DNA from 4 places in the Ciceribacter azotifigens genome. Region 4 is predicted to be linked to each of the others. Evidence: riboswitches for the same ligand, from Rfam matches in the RefSeq annotation. Region 4 holds a riboswitch; each other region holds the start of a gene.
What was found. A riboswitch is a leader RNA that binds a small molecule or an ion and turns the genes downstream of it on or off. The one in region 4 is predicted to bind cobalamin.

Region 1: it holds a riboswitch for cobalamin, as region 4 does, so the genes downstream of both, ACM6UT_RS00130 (CbtB domain-containing protein) here and cobU (bifunctional adenosylcobinamide kinase/adenosylcobinamide-phosphate guanylyltransferase) in region 4, are expected to answer to the same signal.
Region 2: it holds a riboswitch for cobalamin, as region 4 does, so the genes downstream of both, bluB (5,6-dimethylbenzimidazole synthase) here and cobU (bifunctional adenosylcobinamide kinase/adenosylcobinamide-phosphate guanylyltransferase) in region 4, are expected to answer to the same signal.
Region 3: it holds a riboswitch for cobalamin, as region 4 does, so the genes downstream of both, cobT (nicotinate-nucleotide--dimethylbenzimidazole phosphoribosyltransferase) here and cobU (bifunctional adenosylcobinamide kinase/adenosylcobinamide-phosphate guanylyltransferase) in region 4, are expected to answer to the same signal.

What each region holds. Positions count from the first base shown of each region.
Region 1 covers NZ_JBLQTA010000001.1:18,103-22,003, reverse strand. The annotation lists gene ACM6UT_RS00145 (c-type cytochrome) at 34-951, shown strand; gene ACM6UT_RS00140 (DUF1127 domain-containing protein) at 1,040-1,276, opposite strand; gene ACM6UT_RS00135 (hypothetical protein) at 1,733-1,957, shown strand; cobalamin riboswitch at 1,974-2,188, shown strand; gene ACM6UT_RS00130 (CbtB domain-containing protein) at 2,316-2,501, shown strand; gene ACM6UT_RS00125 (CbtA family protein) at 2,514-3,260, shown strand; gene ACM6UT_RS00120 (hypothetical protein) at 3,268-3,552, shown strand; gene ACM6UT_RS00115 (type 1 glutamine amidotransferase family protein) at 3,562-3,901, opposite strand, start outside.
Region 2 covers NZ_JBLQTA010000004.1:232,328-236,228, forward strand. The annotation lists gene ACM6UT_RS08470 (acyl-homoserine-lactone synthase) at 1-217, shown strand, start outside; gene ACM6UT_RS08475 (DUF2865 domain-containing protein) at 393-1,460, shown strand; gene bluB (5,6-dimethylbenzimidazole synthase) at 1,491-2,183, opposite strand; cobalamin riboswitch at 2,230-2,433, opposite strand; gene ACM6UT_RS08485 (TolB family protein) at 2,478-3,308, opposite strand; gene ACM6UT_RS08490 (NAD+ synthase) at 3,336-3,901, opposite strand, start outside.
Region 3 covers NZ_JBLQTA010000006.1:21,395-25,295, reverse strand. The annotation lists gene ACM6UT_RS10850 (threonine ammonia-lyase) at 69-1,019, opposite strand; gene ACM6UT_RS10845 (Lrp/AsnC family transcriptional regulator) at 1,073-1,579, shown strand; gene ACM6UT_RS10840 (hypothetical protein) at 1,588-1,785, opposite strand; cobalamin riboswitch at 1,976-2,104, shown strand; gene cobT (nicotinate-nucleotide--dimethylbenzimidazole phosphoribosyltransferase) at 2,175-3,233, shown strand; gene ACM6UT_RS10830 (crotonase/enoyl-CoA hydratase family protein) at 3,334-3,901, opposite strand, start outside.
Region 4 covers NZ_JBLQTA010000004.1:121,165-125,065, reverse strand. The annotation lists gene ACM6UT_RS07945 (ATP12 family chaperone protein) at 1-306, shown strand, start outside; gene ACM6UT_RS07940 (hypothetical protein) at 370-837, shown strand; cobalamin riboswitch at 903-1,271, shown strand; gene cobU (bifunctional adenosylcobinamide kinase/adenosylcobinamide-phosphate guanylyltransferase) at 1,441-1,965, shown strand; gene cobW (cobalamin biosynthesis protein CobW) at 1,969-3,051, shown strand; gene cobN (cobaltochelatase subunit CobN) at 3,326-3,901, shown strand, end outside.

The sequences.
Region 1 (3,901 bases), on a different contig from region 4:
ATCGCATTCGTCCTGCGTGCTTTCGGAGGTGTCATGGCCCGCAAAACCCTGAAGGCGCTCGGCGCCCTCGTCGTCCTCGGCATCGCTGGCGGCGTCGGCTTCCTCTACGTCACCGCGCCGACCCCGCAAGCCCCTTCCGTCTGGGCGGATCTCGGCACGCCGGACCTCGAAAACGGCCGACGCGTCTTCTTTGCCGGCGGCTGCACGAGCTGCCATGCGGCGAAGGGCGCAACCGGAGACGAGCGCCTCGTTCTTTCCGGCGGAGCGCCGCTTCAAAGCCCCTTCGGCACCTTCTACGCGCCGAACATTTCGAGCGATGCCAAGGCCGGGATCGGCGGCTGGACGCTCGCCGAATTCGGCAATGCGATGACCCGCGGCGTCGGCCCTGATGGCAAACATCTCTATCCGGCCTTTCCCTACGGTTCCTACGCGCGGATGGCGCCGAAGGACGTCAACGACCTTTTCGGCTTCCTGAAGACGCTGCCGGCGAGCGACAAGACGGCGCCGGAACACGCGCTCTCCTTCCCCTTCGACCAGCGCCTGCTGCTCGGCGGCTGGAAGTTCCTCTATTTCTCGGCCGGCCCGCGCGTCGAACTCGCCGGTGCCTCCGATGCGGCGAAGCGCGGCCAATACCTCGTCGAAGGGCCGGGCCATTGCGGCGAATGCCACACCCCGCGTGACGGTTTCGGCGGCTTCAAGGCCGGGCTGTGGCTCGCCGGCGGCCCGAACCCGGAGGGCAAGGGTACGATCCCGAACATCACCCCCGGCTCGAAGACCATGGGCTCATGGACCGAGGAGGATATCGCCACCTATCTCGAAACCGGTTTCACCCCGGCTTTCGACAGCGTCGGCGGTGCGATGGTCGAGGTGCAGAAGAACATGGCCGAGCTGCCGGCCGAGGACCGCGCGGCGATCGCCGCCTATCTGAAGGCCGTTCCTGCGGTGGAATAGGATGGGCGGCGGGCAGCTGCGGAATGACCGGTCGCCCGATCATTCCGCGGCCGGCATAAAGGCCCTGCGGCACCGCCCGGTGCCGTCGTCACAGCCGGATGTCCCAGAGCGTGAACGTCGCCTCGCCTCGGGGATCGTAGGCCTCCGGAAGGCCGACGTCACGGCGCAGGCGATTCGAAAAATGCGAGAGCTGTCCCTCGATCCTCCGGCGCCGGTGGGCCGCCGCGACGAGCGCCAGCGTGCTCCTCCAGAAACCGAATTTCCGGCAGAGTTCGTCGGCGACGACGGGCAGGGCATCAACAACCAATGCGTGTTCTTTGTGCATGATCTTCCGTCCCGGCGCGCCCATGCGGCCAGGTCCTTTCGAAGTTGCGATGGATGACCGGCGCAGACGCGGATACGCACAGAGGTGCGAGCCGTATCAACCGGTCACTTCAAGATGAGTTTGGGGGTGCCTGGGCGGCGGAAATCCGGGCTTTAGAAGCCGCAGACGAAAGTTCGGCGCAGCATCGGCACATACATGGCAGCCGTCGTAGAAGCCGTTCCGCCGAAGAGGCGCGCGGATGTGGTATTGAGTGTCATGTCACGCCTCCTGTGTTGTGAATTGCGGATGCTGGTAACGTACACGAGATTTGCCGATCATCAAGCCTGCAATCGCGAATTGCAGATTTTGCGACAATTCTGTTGCCGATGCGCAACATGGCGGCGTCGAGGCTCCAGCGCCACGCAAGCCCGCCGCCGCTAGTCTCCCGAGATTCGGAACACGCAAAGGGGGCGGGGAATGAGCCTGGAGAGGCGACGGATGGAGCAGGCGCTTGGCCGATTGCTCGACCGCTATCCCGATCCCATGCTGCATCGCTGGGTCATGGAAACGGTCGGCGCTCTCCAGGTGCGGCTGAAGGTGATCGTCGATCCCGCCGAGCGCGACGAGGCTGAGCGGGCCGCCCTCATTCTCATCAAGACGACGCTCCAGAACTGGTCGGAAAAACCACCGGTGCGCCATTGACGGCGGCTGCCGGAGAGTTGATATTCGGCAAGATGGTTCCTTGGAGGCCGCGCTGCCTCGGGGAATAATAGGGAATACGATAGGGGAGACCCCAGAGGGACCCGATTCGTGGCTGCCCCCGCAACTGTGAGCGGAGAACGTCCGGCGCCAAGGCCACTGGAGATATCCGGGAAGGCCGTCCGGACGTGATGACCCGCGAGCCAGGAGACCTGCCATCGCACTGAACCGCCTGCCGGACGGGGTTGTTCCGGGCAGCCGTCGATGCGCTTGCTCCTGTCGGGAGACGCGCCGTCAGACCGGTCCTGTCCTTCGCCTCCGTCCAGGGTGACGAGTTTTCATGCTCCTCGGAGGGACAAACATGACCGCAAACACTGCCGCTTCCACCCTTTCCACTTCCGGCCTCAAGGCCGGCGCGCTGCTGCCCTCGATGATGAGCGTTCTATTCGGCCTCTTCATCGTCGGTTTCGTCGGCTTCTCGCAGCTGGACGTGGTTCACAATGCCGCCCACGACGCGCGGCACGCGAACGCCTTCCCCTGCCACTGACGGGCGGCCGTGATGCACCTCTTCCGATCGCTGGTCTTCGTCTCGGCGCTGGTCGGGCTGATCGTCGGCGCGGTCATCAGCATCGTGCAGTATGTCGGCACCGAGCCGCTGATCTTCGCCGCCGAAGTCTACGAGACCCCCGCACCGGCGCCCTCCGACCCTGGCGGGCATGACGGCCATGACCATGGCGCGGCGGCAGGCGCGGAAACCGCGGCTTCCCCGGCGTCCCACGAGCATGAACACGCGGCGGATGCCTGGGCACCGGCCGACGGTTTCGAGCGGCATTTCGCAACGCTCATCGCCAACGTGCTCACCGCGACGGGCTTCGCGCTGGTGCTGAACGGGCTCATGCAGGCGACGCGCCAGCCGGCGGGCTGGCGGACCGGGCTTGCCTGGGGGCTTTGCGGCTTTGCCGCCGTCATGCTCGCGCCTACGCTCGGACTCCATCCGGAGCTGCCGGGCACGCCGGCTGCCCCGCTCGGCGAGCGGCAGGTCTGGTGGATCGCGACTGCGATCGCGACCGCGGCCGGCATAGCGCTCCTCTACTTCAAGCGCACGCCCTGGGCGGCGGCCGCGGCACTGGTGCTGATCGCGCTGCCGCATGTCGTCGGCGCTCCGCTCGCGCCGGAAGGCGAGGCGGCACTCGCGCCGGAGGCGCTGTCGCGCCGCTTCGTGGTCGTCGCCACCCTGACGAGCCTCGTCTTCTGGGCGCTGCTCGGCAGCCTGTCGGGCTATCTCCGCCAGCGGCTGGAGGCCTGAGGCCGCCATGGCCGGCATCTTCGACTACGACTGGCGCATCGATCTCGATGCGCTGGTCTTTTCGCATCCCGCCTCCGGCAGCCGCTGCTTCGTCCACCGGCTCGCCTTTCGCGCCCTGACGAGGAATGCCTCGCCGACCGCGCAGGACTGCATGAGATGGTTTATACGCCATCGCGCTGCCTTCGAGGCGGCCGCGGACGAGAAGGCGGGGCGTGGCCCCGTTCCCGGCAACGCCTTCAACCTGAACAGCCGCGAGATTCGCCGCGCACTGCGGATGCTGCGTGCAGGCTGATGACCGCGCTCAGCGGTGCTCGGCCGAAAAGACCCCGATTTCGGCCTCGGCCTCAGGGCTCCAGAGATCGAGCGCCTTCAGGATCTCTGTTGTGAAGGTGATCGGCGAATTGCCGGGTGCCGTCACCACCTTGCCGTCCGAGACCGCCTCGGGCCGATCCACGTAGCGTTCCGCGCCGTGATAGCCGGGATATTTTTGGTGCGAGGCGAGTGAATTGCCGGTATGGGCGACGCCGTCGAGGATGCCGGAGGCGGCGACGGCGCTTGCCGCCGCGCAGATGCCGCCGACGACCTTGCCTGCCTCATGGAAGGCGTGGAGGAGGGGCGAAAAGTCCGGCGCCGTTCCCTTT
Region 2 (3,901 bases), 110 kb from region 4:
CGTTACGGTGACCGACGTGTTCCTGGAACGCATGTTCCGCCGCATGGGATGCCCCGGCGAACGGATCGCCGATCCGCAGAAGATCGGCTCCGTCTACGCGGTCGCCATCGCCTGGGAAGTGACCCAGGACCTGCTCGACCGGATGAAGGAGGTCGCCGGAATCGACCAGCGTGTGCTGGCAGAACCGATGACGCTCGAACAGGCCCGCGCCGCCTGACGGCGGTCGCGTTCGCCGGTCTGGTACCGGCCGGAGGCAAGCTTCCGGCCGGCGCTGTCTGTTAAGCCAAAATTGAGCTTCCGGTTGGCGGAATGACGCTCGCCAGCTATGATGATTGCGCCTATAGGCAAGTCGATCCGAGCAACGCCTGTCATTCGCCGATCGGGAACGCCAATTGCCGTACCGCCGTAGTCTCGCCCTGCTGTCCGTGATGGTCCTTGCGACCCTTCCTGTTCCGGCTGTCTCCCATGCGTCGATGATCTGCGACAGGTTGCGCGCGAGCCTCGTGAGCGAGCCGGAGGTGGTCGGAGATACCGCAGCGATGCGACGCTTCTCCAGCGCTATCGCCAGGCAAAACTTCGAGATTCGCAAGGCCCGCCAGCGCTTCCTCGACCTGCGCTGTGGGTCGCCGAGCGTCACCGACTACGCGGCGATGAACCGTCCGGAATGCGTCGCGCTTTCCGCCGACATCAAACGGCTGGACGCGGAAAAGCAACAGCTTGCGGACAGGCGCGATGCCGCGCGAAGCGGTGGCACGCAGCGCAACGAGGTCCGACAGAAGATTCTCGACACGATGGACGCCAACCGCTGCGACGACGAGCCGGTGGAGGCCGATACCACGCCTGCCGATCCTCCGCGCACCCCCTATCTCGACATGGTGGCGCCGCGCGTGGGTACGGACGGATTGCCGACGGGCGGCTGGCAGAACGGTGCCGGCGACCTGCAGACGCTTTGCGTGCGCAGCTGCGACGGGGCCTTCTTCCCGATCTCCTCGAATACCACGCCGCTCACTTTCCGGCGCGACGCGGAGCTCTGCCGGCAGATGTGCCCCGGCATCGAGACCGAGCTCTATTTCCGTTCTGTCACCGAACCAGAAAGCGGCGAGATGATCTCGACCGTGACAGGCAGGCCCTACCGGCAGTCGCCGACGGCGTTCTCCTACCAGAGCCGGCGCAAGGGCGAGCAACCCTCCTGCACCTGCAATCTCACGGACTTCTATCGCAAGATGAAGGAGCAGGCGGCCGGCGCGAACGTCCCCGACTACGGCTCTTCCGTCATCGACCTGAAGACGACCGGCAAATCGCTTCCCCAGCAAGCCGCTCCGTCCGCGCCCGTCGAGCGGCCTTACGACCCGGCGGAGAGGAAGGTGCGCCAGGTCGGCCCCGTCTTCATCCCCAGCGAGACGAGCGGTATCGACCTCAGGCATCCTGCGCTCTCCGGCCCGCAACCCATTCAGCAGTAGGGCACGGATGCCTGCGGCGTCCGTCGGATCTCAGCCGACGGACCTCTCCTGCCAGGTTTCGGAGAAAACCAGATCCTCAAGCGGCAGGCGCTGCCGCCAGCCCTTCACCGCCAGCTCCGGCTCTCCGTAAAGCGCGTCCACGTAGCCGAGGCAGAACCAGCCGATCACCTCGACATGCTCCGGGATCGAGAGAATCCGCTTGAGCTCGTCCTCGTGGAAGATGCTGACCCAGCCGACGCCGACGCCTTCGGCGCGCGCCGCAAGCCAGAGGTTCTGGATCGCGCAGACGGTCGAGTAGCGGTCCATGCTGAAATTGTGCGTGCGGCCGAGGACGACCGGACCGCCGCGCGTCGGGTCGCAGGTTACGCAGATGCCGAGGGGTGCCTTGCGGATGCCTTCGAGCTTCAGCGCACGATAGTCCTCACGCTTCTTGCCCGAGAACATTCCGGCGGCCTCGTCATTGGCGCGGCTGAATGCACGCCAGACTTCCTCGCGCCGCTCGGCATCGCGCACGAGAATGAAGTTCCACGGCTGCATAAAGCCGACCGACGGCGCGTGATGGGCAGCGGACAGCAGCCGCCAGACGAGATCGTCCGGCAGAGGGTCCGGCAGGAACTGGTCGCGCACGTCGCGGCGGGTCTCTATGGCTTTGTAAATGGTGGCGCGCTCCTCAACGGAGAAGGCGCCGGCTCGGACCATATGGTCCATCGGCTCGTCCGGCATCGTCAAATCCCCAACAATGCAAAGGACCGCCCGCCGTCCGCGCGGGCCAAGTCTATCTTGCCAGGCCGGTCTTCTGACTCGGCTTCCGCTGCCCGTCGCCGCCTTCCCGGCCAAAAGGCCAGTGACGCGAACCGGAAGACCGGTTCCTTGCGACAGGCATCCGCCACACAGCGTTGGGCACGTTCCGGATTGTCACCGGATTCCCGATTCTCCCGCCTTGCCGGCGGGCACCTGACGCAGCCGATTGTTCACAGTTCGCCGCCGGTGGCAAGTCCGACTACGTGCAACCCGGTTTCACTCGACGGGGAAATAGCGGACATAAGCGAAGGCGTCGCCGTCGGGAGACCAGCTCGGCACGTTCAAGGAGCCCTGTCCGCCGAAGAGCTCGATGAGCGTTTCCGTCTTTCCCGTCGTGATATCCATCCGCCGGATCGAAACCTGCTTGTCGCGCGGATGGCCTTCGACATCCGCCCCATAGGAGAGGAAGACGAGCGCGTCGCCTTTCGGTGCGGGGTGCGGAAACCAGTTGGCAAGGCCGTCGTCGGTCACCTGCGTGAGCCCGGTGCCGTCGGGCCGGATCTTCCAGATCTGCATGAGCCCGCTGCGATCGGAGTTGAAGTAGATCCACTGCCCGTCCGGCGAATAATCAGGGCCGTCATTGTGCCCGCCGCCGCGGATCAGCTCCCTCTCCTCGCCCCCATCGGCGGAGATCGTGTAGATGCCGAACTCGCCGTCGCGGATTCCGCAATAGGCGAGTTGCAACCCGTCGGGCGACCAGCCGTGCCAGTAGGACGGCAGCCTCGCGGTCACCTGCCGCGGCACGCCGCCCGCCGCCGGCAGGACATAGATGCACGATTTGCCGTGTTCGGTCTTGTCGGAGATCGCGAGCATGGTGCCATCGGGGGAAAGCCCGTGGTCGTTGTTGCACGCGCCGGCAAAGCCCGTATCGATCCGCTCCGGCAGCACACTTCCATCGATCGGCAGCCGGTAGATCAGGCCGTCGCCGTTGATCACCAGATATACACCGTCCGGCGTCCAGTTCGGTGCCTCGACCAGCGCCTCCGTCTGCCAGACGACCCTGGAGGTGCGGCTTTTGCAGTCGAATATCTCTACGGAACTGCGCATGCTCGCCTCCTGTCGGGATCGGCGGGATCAGCGGTCCCGGAACCGGTTGGTAATCGGGTAGCGCCGGTCGCGGCCGAAGTTCTTCCGGGTGATCTTGACGCCAGGCGCCGACTGCCGGCGCTTGTATTCGGCAAGGTAGAGCAGATGTTCGATCCGGTGGACGGTCGCAACGTCGTGGCCGCGCGCGACGATTTCTTCGACCGACATCTCCTGCTCGACGAGACATTCGAGGATGTCGTCCAGCACTGGATAGGGCGGCAGCGAATCCTGGTCGGTCTGGTTCGGCCGCAACTCCGCGGACGGCGCCTTGGAGATGATGTTGGCCGGAATGACCTCGCCCGCGGGCCCGAGCGCGCCCTGCGGCACGTTCTTGTTGCGCCAGCCAGAAAGCGCGTAGACCTGCATCTTGTAGAGGTCCTTGACCGGATTGAAGCCGCCGTTCATGTCGCCGTAGAGCGTCGCATAGCCGACCGACATTTCCGACTTGTTGCCGGTCGTCACGACCATGGCGCCGAACTTGTTGGAGATCGCCATGAGGATCGTGCCGCGCGTGCGCGCCTGCAGGTTCTCCTCCGTGACGCCCGGTTCGGTTC
Region 3 (3,901 bases), on a different contig from region 4:
CTCTCGTCCGAGCCTGTCGAAGCCATGTCACTAGAGCGGAGCATGAGTCCGCTCTGGATTTTGCTTGGCTACTGCGGCACGTTGCCGCCGCAGAGGATCGTCGCGACGGATTCTCCCTTGAGCCTCTGCCGGTGTTCCAGTGCGGCGGCCACACCGGCCGCGCCGGCGGGCTCCACGACGAGGCCGTAGTGCTGCTGGCAAAAGCGCATCGCCGACCGGATCGTTTCTTCGCCGACAGTCCATACATCGTCGACTGTCATCTTCATCGATTCGAGCGCGTATGGGACCGGTTCACGAACGGCGATACCGTCGGCGCTCGTTGGTGCCGACGGTGTTGGAAGATACTCGCCGCGCTCCCAGGAAAGGAGCATCGCCGGGGCTTTCGCGGCGACGACACCGATCACGCGACAAGAGGGCATCCTCGCCTTGATCCATGTACCAACGCCCGTCAGAAGAGCACCATTGCCGAGGGGCACGAGCATGGCGTCGAGCGCGATGCCACGTTTCTCGCTCTGCCTCGTGAGCTCGAGTGCGATCGTGCCAGCACCCTCGGCGATAGCCGCATGGGCGCCGTCCTCGACGAAGGCATAACCCTTCTCGGCAGAGAAGCGGCGCGCCTCGACCTTCGCTGCATCGAAATCCTCGCCGTGGAGGAGCACCTCGGCTCCAAGCCCGCGCATGGCGGCGATCTTCAGCGGGTTGGCATTTGTCGCCGCGAAGATGATCGCCTTGCGTCCCCGCTTGGCAGCCGCATGGGCGAGCCCCTGGCCGAAGTTTCCGGCAGAGGCCGCCACGAGCGGAATGCCGGTGGACGACATCGTCTGGAGAAGCCAATCGGTTCCGCGCCCCTTAAAGGAACGGAGCGGGTTCAGCGTCTCCACCTTGGCGTGAAGCGTGAGCCGAAGTTCGGCATCGGCTGCGTCATGCCGGATGAGCGGCGTGTCGACAAAGAGTGGATCGATCGCGTCATAGGCGGAAAGGATGCCGTCGATGCTGGGGAGATGTTGCAAATCAGTCATGTGGGCAGCATAGCTGTCCGGATCGGGAAAATTCGTCAAACAGAGCCAGCCAGATGGATAGTTCACCCAGAAAGCGCGCAACCTCGAATGGATCACCCGAACACGTCACCGCCGTCGACCGGGAGATCCTGGCCATCCTGCAGGAGGATGCCCGCGCGACAATCGAGGACATCGCTGCGCGCACCGGTCTTTCGCCGTCCTCGGCGCAGCGGCGGCTGCAGCGGTTGCGGGAGCAGAAGGTCATCCTCGGCGACGTCTCGATCGTCGACCCGAAAAAGGTGGGACTCGGCGTCACCCTGCTCGTCGAGCTCGAACTCGAGCGGGACCGGCCGGAGCTCATGGCCAACCTTCATCAGTGGATTGCGAGGACGCCGGAGGTGCAGGAAGCCTGGTGCATCACGGGCCGCGGCGACTACACGCTCGTCGTCGTCTGTGGATCGATCGACGACTTCGATACCCTCGCCGAGCGGCTGGTGAACGAGAACCCGAATGTCCGCAAATTCACCACCCACGTCGTGCTGAAGACGCTGAAGCGCGGGCTTGCCGTCCCGTTGAAGTGACGACCGGCTCACGCAACCCGCGGCGTCTCCCCCGCGAGCACCATCCGGAAGAGGTCGGCATCCACATTGGCGCCGCTGAGAATGATGCCGGTCCTCTTCCCGCGCATGGCGTTGCGCTCCTGGAGAAGGGCGGCGAGCGGCGCGGCACCTGCTCCCTCGGCGACATTGTGGGTGGTGCGATAGAATACACGCATTGCCGAGGCCATGCGCCCGGCCTCCATCAGCGCGCCTTGCTCGAACGCCCCATGCCCGTCTGAACGTCTCCAAAGAGGCTCTTTGCGACGGCGCAAATTCAGGGGTCTTTTCGGTGTCGAAGTATCCGGATTCTACCAGAGATGAAGCAAGCATCCGTTGCTCAAGGGCAAGGCGCTGGTTACAGACGTTTCGACAACTAACGGAACTCGGTGAAATTCCGAGACGGTCCCGCCGCTGTAACCAGATACGAGTCTCAGGAGGCTTTGTCCGCCACTGTCCGGCCCTGGACGGGAAGGTGCCTGAACCCGGCCACGCTGGAAGTCAGAAGACGAGTTGATCCGCAACCGAAATCCGCCCGATGGCAAACGGTGGAATGATCGGCGTCACGTGGAGGACCCGTATGTCTGCAGAAATGAGCCTCACTTCGGGGCAACAACCAACCCAGTCCTTTGAAACCGTCGCCGCCTTGCGAAAGGCGCTAAGCCAGCTTCCACAAGGCGACGCGCGAGCCGCGGAGGCCGCCGCCACCCGTGAGGGCATGCTGACCAAGCCACCCGGAAGCCTCGGGCGGCTCGAGGAGACCGTCGCCTGGCTTGCCCGCTGGCAAGGGCGCTACCCGCCGGTCATGGACCGGCCGCAAACCTGCGTCTTCGCCGGCAATCACGGCATCGCCGAGGCAGGCGTCTCCGCCTATCCGCCAGTCGTCACAGAGCAGATGGTCCTCAATTTCGAGAGAGGGGGCGCTGCGATCAACCAGTTGAGCGCCGAACTGGGGGCCAGCATGACGGTCGTTCCCCTGGACCTTTCCCGACCGGTCAGGAACTTCCTGCACGCGCCCGCCATGACGGAAAGCGAGTTCCTGGAAGCTTTCAATGCGGGAATGCACGCCGTGCGGCCGGATGCCAGCATCCTGTGTCCCGGAGAGATGGGCATCGGAAACACGACATCGGCTTCGGCTCTGTGCCTTGCGCTCCTCGGCGGCCCCGCCGTCGAATGGTGTGGCCGCGGCTCAGGCGTCTCCAATGACGTCCTGAAGCGAAAGGCCGAGATCATCTCAGAGGGGGTCGAACGCCATCGGGAGGCGATCGATGACGGTCTGGACGCCCTGCGGATACTCGGTGGACGCGAGATCGCCGCCATGGCTGGCGCCATTCTCGCCGCGCGCCTGCTTTCGATCCCGGTCATGCTCGACGGATTCATATGCTCCGCCGCCGCCCTTGCCCTGTATTGCAGCGGCGTAGACGCTCTTGCGCATTGCATGGTGGGACACGCCTCCATGGAGCCCGGCCACCGGCGACTTCTCACCCACCTCGGTCACCGGCCGCTTCTCGATCTCGACCTCAGGCTTGGGGAAGGAACCGGGGCGGTGCTGGGCGCAATTCTCGCAAAGGCCGCCCTGCGTTGCCACCTCGGCATGGCCACGTTTGCCGAAGCCGGCGTGGACAGCGGCGCAGCCTGACAGCCGGCGTGGACGCCGGGCCGTCACCGGCATTCACCTGGAAGTCATAGTGGCCTCGGGGAGGGATGGGGAGATCCCTCCCCGGGCATGCAGGCATCTACTATCTGGCGAGGAAGGCCTCGATGCCTTCTGCGGCCTCTGCACTTTCCCAGCGGTCCGTGAGCAGTTCCGCGGTCCGCTCGAAGTGCCCTGAGAGGCTCTGGCCACCGAGTTCCAGACAAAGCGCTTTTGCCGCTGCGACCGCCCCCGGCCGCGTCTTCAGGATCGCTGCGACTTCAACCTCGACGCAGGCATCCAGTTGTTCTGGTTCCGTGACGCTGGAGACGAGGCCACATCTCAGGGCGAAGGCGGCGTCGAACGGTTTGGCCGTGAAGAAAACCTGCCGGGCGTAGCCCTCGCCGATACGGCGAACGACGAAGGGACCGATGGTTGCGGGGATGAGCCCGAGGCGGGTTTCGGTGAGGGCAAAACGGGCGGTTCCCACCGAAACGACGATGTCGCAGACTGCCATCAGCCCGATACCGCCGCCATAGGCGTTCCCGTGAACCCGGCCGATCAGCGGTTTCGGGAGGGCATTGAGTGCCGAAAACATCGCAGAAAGCGCCCGGCTTTCCTGCATTTTTCCGGCACGATCCTTGTCCCGCTGCTCTCGCATCCAGCCGAGATCG
Region 4 (3,901 bases):
GTGCATCAGGCGCAGCCACAGGCGGCGATCGATGCCTTCGCTTCGGCGCTCAGCGCCTACCGGACGCCGTTCGAACTCGCCGCGCTGCACGTGGTGACCACGCTGACCGGTTCGGCGATCCTGACGCTCGCCTTCGCCGAAGGCTTCCTTTCCGTTCCCGAGGTCTGGGCACTCGCCCATCTCGATGAGGACTGGACGGAGGAGCATTGGGGCGTGGACGAGGAGGCGCAGGCCCGCCGGGCCAAGCGCTTCGAAGAGATGGACGCCGCGGCGCGGCTGTTCCGGGCCGTGCGGGCTACCGCTTAACGCAGCGCTAACCATAATGATGACAGGCTTCTCCGAAGCGAATCGGGGTCGGATCAGCCTGTCATGTTTCTGCGGTTCTGCCATGCCGCCATCGCCCTTCTCCTTTCCGCGCTGCTGTCGTCGTGCAGCATCGCCGGGGCGGGGCTTTTCACGTCGCCCAAGGTCTATGACGTCCGCGACCTGACAGTGCTTGCCGATATCCGGGTGCCGAAGGTGGTAATCGTCAGTACCGACAGCCGCATTGCCGCGGCGATCGCTGCGACCGTGCCGCGGCCGGAGGCGCCGCCGGTGGTACTTTCCGTGCGGATCGGCTCCTACAGGCCGGACATTTCTCCGCTCAACCGCCGCAGCGAGGCGACGGTCACCGTAACGGCCGTTTCGGTCATAGACGGTTCGCCCGTCGCCACCGCAACCTTCCCGGTGATGAGCGGAACGGAAAATCCGGATTTCGAGGCGGAGGCGCTCGCCGAAGTGATTGCCGCGCGCATTCGCTCGCTCTTCGCACTGACCATGCCGTCGGGCCGACGGTGAGGATGATCGCCACGGTCTGCACGGCCGATTCCCTTCGAATTGACTTCACTGCCGCTTGCGCCTAAGCAGTTTCTCATTCGGATGGTTTCCGCGCCGTCGATTGCGGGGCGGAACGCAAAAGGGAATGCGACGGTGGGGACCCAAGCCGGGCCTGCCAATCGCAGCCGACCCCGCGACTGTAGAGCGGTGAGGGTCCTTCATCCGGCGAGCCGGAATATCCGCGACGGGTCCGCAAGAGGTGGACGGCGGGTTCTTCGGCGAAACCGGAAAAGCCACTGGAGTGGCGACACGAACAGCCGGGGCCGGGACGCCTCTATTTCTACGAATCGTCCGCCCTTCGTGTCGCCTCGAAGCTCCGGGAAGGTGAGAGAGACCCGCTGGCGCTAGGCGCCTCAACCGCGAGCCAGGAGACCTGCCACCCGTGCCGGGCTTTGAAAGCCCATCCTGGGGAAAAGTCCCCGTTGCCAGCACGGAGGTTGTCGTGGCGACATCTTGTGACGGCGGGATCGTGCGATCCCGCATTTCCACATTCTTTCTGGCGGGCCGCGCGCCCGGCCTCTTCCTATGTCCGTCTTTCCGGCGCTCTGCCGCTGAGGTCCGCCCTTGAGCGCGGCTGACGGCCACTGCGTCTTCGTGCTCGGCGGTGCCCGTTCGGGCAAGTCACGGCATGCGGAGACGCTTGCCGAGGCGAGCGGGCTCGAACGCCATTATGTCGCTACCGGACGCGCCTTCGACGACGAGATGCGCGAACGCATTGCATTGCATCGCGAAGGTCGCGGCGGGCTCTGGACGACCCATGAGGAGCCGGTCGACCTCGTCGGCGTTCTCCGGCGCATTGATGCGCCGGGTCGCGTCGTGCTCGTCGACTGCCTGACGCTCTGGGTCACGAACCTGATGCTGGACGAACGCGATGTCGCCGCTGAAAGCGCGCGCCTCGTCTCGGTCCTGCCGACGCTTCAGGCGCGGCTCATCCTCGTCTCGAACGAGGTCGGGCTCGGCATCGTGCCGGAAAACCGCATGGCGCGCGAATTCCGCGACCATGCAGGACGGCTCCATCAGATGGTCGCGGCGGTCGCGACCGAAGTCTATTTCGTCGCGGCGGGACTGCCGCTGAAAATGAAGGGTTGAACCATGCTGCAGCAGAAGATCCCGGCAACCGTCATCACCGGCTTTCTCGGCGCCGGAAAGACAACGATCATCCGCAACATGCTGATGAACGCCAACGGCAAGAAGATCGCGCTCATCATCAACGAATTCGGCGACCTCGGGGTCGACGGCGAGGTGCTGAAGGGCTGCGGTGCCGACAATTGCACCGAGGACGACATCATCGAACTCACCAATGGCTGCATCTGCTGCACAGTGGCCGACGATTTCGTGCCGACCATGCAGCGTCTGCTGGAACGCGACGAGCGGCCGGATCACATCGTCATCGAGACCTCCGGCCTCGCCCTGCCGCAGCCGCTGGTCGCCGCCTTCAACTGGCCGGACATCCGCACCCGCGTGACCGTCGACGGCGTCGTGACTGTGGTCGACAGTGCCGCGGTGGCGGCCGGCCGCTTTGCCGACGACCACGATCGGGTCGACGCGATGCGCGAGCAGGATGCCTCGCTCGACCACGACAGCCCGCTCGAGGAGCTCTTCGAGGACCAGCTCACCTGCGCCGACCTGATCGTTCTCAACAAGACGGACCTTCTGGACGGTGAGGGGATTGCCGCGGTCCGCTCCGAGGTGGCCGGTCGGATCAACCGAAAGCCGACGCTGATCGAGGCGAGGAACGGTGAAGTTCCGGCGATCGTGCTTCTCGGCCTCGGTGCCGGTTCGGAGGCCGATATCGAAAACCGCAAGTCGCATCACGAGCTGGAGCACGAGGCAGCGCACGCCTCCGGCGAGGGACACGACCACCTGCATCACCACGACCACGACGAGTTCGAGAGTTTTGCGCTGCGGCTTCCGGCGATCGCCGATCCGGCCGCTTTCGTCGAACGGCTGAGGGCCATCATCGAGGCACACGACATCCTGCGCCTCAAGGGCTTCGTCGACGTGCCCGGCAAGCCGATGCGGCTCGTCGTCCAGGCGGTCGGCTCGCGGATCGACACCTATTTCGACCGACCCTGGGCCGCCGGCGAGAAGCGGGAGACCCACCTCGTCCTCATCGGTCTGCACGAATGGGATTTCGCGGCAGTGGTCGAGGCGGTGGAGAAGGCGGCGGGTTGAAAAACGGTTTAACCATGGTGCGAAGCGTTACCCCCCTCTGGCCTGCCGGCCATCTCCCCCACAAGAGGGGAGACCGGAATGCGGAGACGCTCGGTCGTTCCGTCAGCAGTGAAGACGGGCGGTCGTTCGGAGCATGGCTCAGAAGGGTCTGGCAGCAGGCGCGACTTGTCGGCTTCCGATCTCCCCCCTTGTGGGGGAGATGGCCGGCAGGCCAGAGGGGGATGTTGTCAACGCGATACGCCTCGACGCGAACTCTTGGAGAAGCGAAGCAGCCATGCATCTTCTCCTAGCCCAGAAAGGCTCGATCAGCGACGGCGAGGAGGCGATCGACCTTGGCCAGAGCGCCGGCGACATCGTCTTCCTGACGGCGGCCGACACCGAGCTTTCGGCGATCGCCGCGGCCGTGCGGTTGCGCGGCGAGGCCGGTCCGAAGTGGCGTCTCGCGAGCCTGATGGCGCTGAAACATCCGATGTCGGTCGACACTTACGTCGAGCGGACGGCGCGCCATGCCCGGCTGATCGTGGTCAGGGCGCTCGGCGGCGCGAGCTACTTCCAGTATGCGCTGGAGGCCCTGCACGCAGCGGCACAACGGTCGGGCGCGATGATCGCCGTGCTTCCGGGTGACGACAAGCCGGACGAGGGGCTTTCGAGCTTTTCCAACCTGGCGGCGGAGGACCTCGCCGCGCTCTGGGCCTACCTGATCGAGGGCGGCGATGCCAATGCCGGCGGCTTCGTCGCCTATGCCGAGGCGCTCGTCGCCGGAGCCGAGAAGCCGGAGCCGGCGCGGCCGCTGCTGAAAGCCGGCATCTGGTGGCCGGGTCGCGGCGTGGTCGGCACGGAGGAATGGGGG